Regions from separate parts of the Bacillus sp. Medicinal_06 genome, predicted to be linked through region 1. Evidence: a T-box and tRNA genes for the amino acid it is inferred to sense, from the RefSeq annotation. Region 1 holds a T-box; the other holds one or more tRNA genes.
What was found. The T-box of region 1 lies ahead of argS (arginine--tRNA ligase). A T-box ahead of a tRNA ligase gene usually reads a tRNA of that ligase, here a tRNA-Arg.

Region 1 (3,426 bases):
CACCTATTATAAGAGCGTGATATGATGAATTTGGAATGAAAGTTGAAGGAGAGATTACAAGATGTCAAATGCATACGAAGAATATATGCGTCAAATGGTAATTCCAATGCGCCAAGAATTAGTGCGTGCTGGATTTGAAGAATTAACTACTGAAGAAGCTGTAACAGAATATATGGAAAATGTGACAGGTACAACATTAGTGGTTGTAAACTCTGTTTGTGGTTGTGCAGCTGGCTTAGCTCGTCCATCAGCTGGTCAAGCGGTTGTACGTTCTGAAAAACAACCTGATCATCTTGTAACTGTATTTGCAGGACAAGATAAAGACGCAACAGCTACAATGCGTGAGTACTTCGGAGATATTCCACCATCTTCACCATCTATGGCGTTATTAAAAGGAAAAGAAGTTGTTCACTTCATTCATCGTCATGAAATTGAAGGAGCAACAATGGAAGAAATCATTAATAACTTAGAACAGGCTTTTGAAAAGCATTGCTAAAAAAGGGGGAGTCATTCTCCCTTTTTTCTTTATATTTGAGGTGAAAAGATGATTGTAACAACAGCAGGACGAACAAATAAGGAAATGACAACTTATGCAAAAAAAGTAGCAGAAGAATTACAATCTTCTTTTGTTGTACGTAATGATATATCTGTAGTGAAACTACATGAGCAGTTTGGACAAGATGTACTTGTTGTAGGAAAGAATCGTTTAGCAATTTATCCAAAAGGTACAGAAGAATCGTTCTTTTTCCATCCTAATTCTGCAATGTTTCGTGTGAAAAGATTAATGCGGGGAGAACATGATCCATTCGTAGAAGCTGCAAAATTAGAAAAAAGAATGACGGTGTTAGATTGTACGCTTGGTATGGCATCAGATAGTATTGTAGCAAGCTATGTTGTTGGAGAAGATGGATCTGTAACGGGGCTTGAAGGAAATCGCTATATGGCTTATATCATGAATAAAGGTTTAAAGCAGTGGTGTGCGGGAATACCAGAAATTGATGAAGCAATGCGTAGAATTAGAGTGAAGCAAACCGAACATTTTGATTTCCTAAAGAACTCCGAAGACGATAGTTATGACGTTGTGTATCTGGATCCGATGTTTGAAGAAACAGTAATTGAATCTGATGGAATTCGAGGGTTAAAGCACTTTGCTTTGTATAATGATATTACAGACGAAACGATTGCAGAAGCAAAGCGTGTTGCTAGGAAACGTGTTGTTCTAAAAGATCATTTTCGTAGTACACGATTTGAACGACATAACTTCTTTGTTCATAAGCGAAAAAGTGCAAAATTTCATTTTGGTGTAATTGAACCTTGCTAATTGTTTGAAAAGATGTATAATAAGCAATAATCAATTATATATGATGTCGTAGATGAAGAGAGTAGTCTGTTTTATAAGTAAAGCGAGCTAGGGATGGTGGGAGCCTAGTACGGAGAAACGGATGAAGCGCACTTCGGAGACGCTGCTTGAAATGAATAGTAGAGTAAGCCGGGGCCCCCTGTCCTCGTTATAAACGGGAAAGTGGTTCTTTGGAACAACAAGGGTGGTACCACGGGTGATAACTCGTCTCTTTTTTAGAGACGAGTTTTTTGTGTTTTCAAAACTAAGGAGGGAGCAACATGGAATATAAAATTAAATTCGCAAAAAGTTTATTTGAAGTGATTGAATCAGAATTATCATTGGAACAGATTACAGGTCTAATTGAAACTCCGAAGCAAGATGAATTTGGAGATGCTGCATTCCCTTGTTTCATGCTCGCCAAGCAATATAAAAAAGCACCAGCAATGATCGCGAAAGAAATCGCTGAGAACTTAAACGATTCATTTTTTACAAAAGTGGAGGCAGTTGGACCATATGTGAATGTATTTTTTAACCGTCACATAGTAAGCGATGATGTATTAAAAATGATTTTAGCTAAAAAAGAAGAATATGGACTGGGGCATCTTGGGCGAGAAAAAACAGTAGTAATCGATTACTCTTCACCAAATATCGCGAAACCGTTCTCCATGGGGCATTTACGTTCAACGATGATTGGGAATTCTTTAAAACATATCGCCGAAAAGTGTGGATATGAAGTTGTAGGAATCAATTATATTGGTGATTGGGGAACACAGTTTGGAAAATTAATTACCGCATATAAAAAATGGGGAAATGAAGAGCTTGTAAAAGAAGATCCAATTCGTGAATTATTTAAGTTATATGTTCATTTCCACGAAGAAGCAAAAGAGAACCTAGAGCTAGAAGAAGAAGGTCGTGCATGGTTTAAGAAATTAGAAGATGGTGATGAAGAAGCGGTCTTTTTATGGAACTGGTTCCGCCACGAATCTTTAAAAGAGTTCTCTCGCATTTATGAACTGCTTGGTGTTGAATTTACGAATTTCCAAGGTGAAGCCTTTTACAATGATAAAATGGATGACTTTGTTGAAATCTTAGAAGAAAAAGGATTATTAGAAGAATCAGAGGGAGCACAAGTTGTTAATTTAGAAGAAGAGGATATGCCGCCATGTTTAATTAAAAAATCAGATGGAACCACGCTTTATGCAACTCGTGATTTAACAGCGGCACTCTATCGTCAAAACACATATGAATTTGATAAAGCGCTATATGTAGTAGGAGCAGAGCAAAGCTTGCACTTTACACAATTTTTCACCGTATTAAAGAAACTCGGTTATAACTGGGTAGATGGTATGGCTCATGTACCATTTGGACTCATTTTAAAAGATGGTAAAAAAATGTCCACACGTAAGGGGAAAGTTGTATTACTTGAGGAAGTATTAGAAGAAGCGATTACGCTTGCAAAGCAAAATATAGAAGAGAAGAATCCAGACTTAAAGCAAAAAGAGGAAGTTGCAAAACAAGTTGGTGTCGGTGCAATCATTTTCCATGATTTGAAAAATGAACGTATGCATAATATTGAGTTCTCTTTAGAAAAAATGCTGAAATTCGAAGGAGAAACAGGGCCATATGTTCAATATACACATGCACGTGCTTGCTCCATTTTACGAAAAGAAAGTGCTGAATTTGAAGTAGGATCGTTTGCGTTAAACGATGATCATAGTTGGAGTACGATAAAATTATTGAATAGATTCCCAGAGGTGATTGAAACAGCCTTTTCTAAAAATGAACCTTCACATATTGCGAAATATTTGTTAGATGTTGCACAAGCATTTAATAAATATTATGGAAATGTTCGTATTTTAGAGGATAATGAAGAGAAGGAAAGCAGACTTGCACTTGTTTATGCAGTAACGATTGTGTTAAAAGAAGGATTACGTTTACTTGGAATGGGTGCTCCGGAAGAGATGTAAGTAAAACAATTTTATAATTTAAAAATGCTAAAGGATACTATGTTTTATAAAATGCATAGTATCCTTTTTTTATGAGATGTAGAAGTGTACTTAGATTAAATAGTGAATACATAATTT
Region 2 (3,426 bases), on a different contig from region 1:
GAATATTCATGTTGCACTTCTTTCAAAAGCTGTTTTGCTTTTTCGCAAAGACCACAGTCCGTTTTCGTATATAAAACAACTTTCATCTTCTTCACCTATCCAATTGTTTTTCTTAAAGAAGAAGCAGGAACGTTCATTTGCTCTCGATATTTCGCAACCGTTCTTCGTGAAATAACGATTTCATGCTCTTCTTCTAACAATTTCGAAATTTTTTGATCTGAAAGTGGCTTTTTCTTATTTTCTTGCTCTACAAGCGTCTGAATCAATTGTTTGACACGCTTTGTAGAAATCGCCTCATCTTCTGTTGTAACCACTGCGTTACTAAAAAATGACTTCATTTCAAACAAACCATGTGGCGTTTGCACATATTTATTACGTGTAGCACGACTAATAGTAGATTCATGTACGCCAAGTTCCTCTGCTACCTCTTTTAAAGAAAGTGGCTTTAAATACTCAGGACCTCTCCAAAAGAAATCACGTTGCTTCTTCATTATAATTTCCATTACTTGCAGAAGTGTTTGTTTTCGTTGCTTTAAGCTGCGCATAATCCATTGTACATGCTGGTACTTCTCAGATACATAGGTAGCAACTTCACTCTCACTATTATGAAGAAGCGCACTATACTCCGAATGAATTTCAATTCTCGGCATGTTACGTTCATTCATTTGCAGTACAAGCCGATCGCCTTCTTTTTTCACAGCCATATCAGGAACAATATAATGCGGCTTCTCAGAAGAAAACGCAAGCCCTGGTTTTGGCTGAAGCGATGTAATACAATCAACTGCTGACTGTAATTCCTCATTACTACATTTCATAAGATGAGCAAGCTTTCGCCAATCTTTCTTAACAAAATACGTAAAATATTCATCCACGATCATTTCTGAGAATGCATCTCTCTTTTGTAAGCGCTTCAATTGAAGTGATAGACACTCCTGAATATTACGCGCTCCCACCCCTGCTGGCTCTAATGACTGAACGAGCTCCATAGAGCGTTCTACTACATCAATAGGTGCGGTTAGTAACTCTGCTAATTCTTCATTCGTTTCTTGTAAATAACCATTTTCATCCATGTTCATAATGATGAAAGAAGCTGTTTTTCGCTGTTCTTCATCTATTTTATAATACTGTAATTGATCTAATAAATGTTGCTGAATCGACGTAGAATCTACACTGTAAATCTCCATTTGGTTATCGACTTGTTTGCTTGTACTTTTACTTTTGCTTGAACTCTTTTTCTTTTCCCGCTCAAAGCCATTTAACTCAATAAGGGGATTCTCCATCGATTGCTCATACAAAAACTCCGATAATTCCTGCACATTATATTGGAGCATTGTAATCGCTTGTCTTAACTCTTGTGTCATGGCCAAACGTAAGCTTTGTTCTTGTAAAAGACTTGCCTTCAATCTAATCTCCCCCTTGTTTCTATTGTACAATAAGTTTCCTAAAAGGAGAATCCTATGCAGATACCCTTTCCAAAATATTATTAATTTATATGTATTAATGACGTTTCCATCTTACAACCGCAAATTGAATAATATTGAAAGAAAATATTATAAATACAAATTAAAGAACTGATATAAAACCTTCCTTTTTGGGGTGGAAGAGAGCATCCAATCATGCGTAGATGCGGTTAGGGCCTTTTTTAACCCTATGCTAAGTGAAGAGAGTATCTCTTTTTGTTTTCATAGCAGTGACTTATACGTTTGAAAATCAAAATAACTACATAGAAAATTTATTACCTCATACCAATACTAACTCTTATAAGTAGATATAACAAGATAAAATCGCTTTTGACGAGATAATCATGGTGTATATGGTCAAACAGTTGATATGGTGTGCCGGATCACCTATATATCTTGGTAAGCGCTCAATAAAAAAAGTCCTAACCTACAAATGTAAGTTAGGACTTTTTGACGCGCCCAGAGGGATTCGAACCCCCGACAGACGTGGTACCGGAAACCACCGCTCTATCCAACTGAGCTATGGGCGCATGAATAATATACTGGTAATTATATCTTCTTATGTCCATGTGCGCAACTACTATTATACAAAAAAGGGCCTACGCCATTTCTTCAAAACTAACGCACAAACCCTAAATTTGGAAATCATATTTTCACCCCTATTCACAAATCATAACCTTTGAATTCATATTCCATAAGGAGGCTTCATTCGATGACTGTAATTACAAAATTAAAACAAACTGTCGCTGGGTTAAAAAGTGCACAAGCAAGCTTAGAGGGGTTCGCTCTTGATACGGACAACCAACAAGCGAAGCAACTTTTTCAAACAGCTGCGCAGCAAACACAATCCGTTATTGATACTTTAAATCCACGTGTAGAAGAAGTTCAGCAAGAAGAGCCTCAATACGGACAACAATAAGTGCAGGTACTGTTTAATCTTATAGTACTCACTGTTTGAGAAACAGAAAAAGGATGATTCCATATCATCCTTTTTCACTCGAATTACATAAAGCAATAGAAATGGAATGATTGCAATGCGAAAATTCAGCACAATTACCGTGTTATTTATACTCTTACTAGGCTCAACAACAGGATGTAATCATGCTTTAGATAAAGAAGTAAAACAAGAAACTCATAAGAAAACAAAGAAAAAAGAAGAACCGCAGTTAACGAAGGTAAGTATGGAAGAATCTTTTAATCAATCTATATCACATGACGCAAAAAAAAGGGTACTTGCCATGGAAGAAATACTAGAAGCTAGAGCTGCTAACTCTAACACAGATCTTTACGTAGCTGTTAAACCTGAGCATCATGAACGGCTTCAGTTAAGACCATTAAAGTCAAAAATCAAAAAGAAATTAAAAAAAGAGAACCCTACTTTCAATGTCTATGTCAGTACGGATCGAAAGATTTTCATCCTATTAGATAAACTGGAAAACCAAATTAAGAAAAAAGAAGCCGATAAAGAATACATTATAAAGAAATTAAAGACAGTTCACACAGAAATGAACTCTGATACTTAATTGTACGTTCTTTAAAGGAAAAGGAAGGATTCACATGCCAAGTAAAGATAAAGACTTAACACCAGTACAACAAGAATATAAAAAATTTGAACAACAACGTGAACCGAAAAGGCCTGTTTTAAAAAATTGCATAAAAGCTTTTTTTGTAGGTGGTTTTATTTGTTTAATCGGTCAACTTATCTCCACCTTTTATATTACCTATTTTGATTTTAGTGAAAGGTCAGCGGGAAATCCTACAGTAGCAACACTAATTTTTATTTCTATGTTGCTTACGGGCTTTGGTGTATATGACCGCCTCGCACAATTTGGAGGTGCTGGTACAGCGGTACCTGTTACTGGATTTGGAAATTCTGTTATATCCGCTTGTATTGAACATAAAACAGAAGGCTTTGTCCTTGGAGTAGGTGGCAACATGTTTAAATTGGCGGGGTCCGTTATTTTAT

Region 2: it has a tRNA-Arg gene. The T-box ahead of argS (arginine--tRNA ligase) is inferred to sense a tRNA for this amino acid. The anticodon was not compared.

Annotation. Positions count from the first base shown of each region.
Region 1 is NZ_JBWYHD010000003.1:341,994-345,419, reverse strand. Features, by position in the region: gene AC1M36_RS08800 (BrxA/BrxB family bacilliredoxin) at 62-496, shown strand; gene AC1M36_RS08795 (class I SAM-dependent methyltransferase) at 545-1,321, shown strand; T-box leader at 1,362-1,575, shown strand; gene argS (arginine--tRNA ligase) at 1,621-3,309, shown strand.
Region 2 is NZ_JBWYHD010000006.1:251,661-255,086, forward strand. Features, by position in the region: gene AC1M36_RS16630 (glutaredoxin family protein) at 1-86, opposite strand, end outside; gene rpoN (RNA polymerase factor sigma-54) at 96-1,403, opposite strand; tRNA gene AC1M36_RS16640 (tRNA-Arg) at 1,915-1,990, opposite strand; gene AC1M36_RS16645 (DUF1657 domain-containing protein) at 2,173-2,379, shown strand; gene AC1M36_RS16650 (YhcN/YlaJ family sporulation lipoprotein) at 2,495-2,983, shown strand; gene spoVAC (stage V sporulation protein AC) at 3,018-3,426, shown strand, end outside.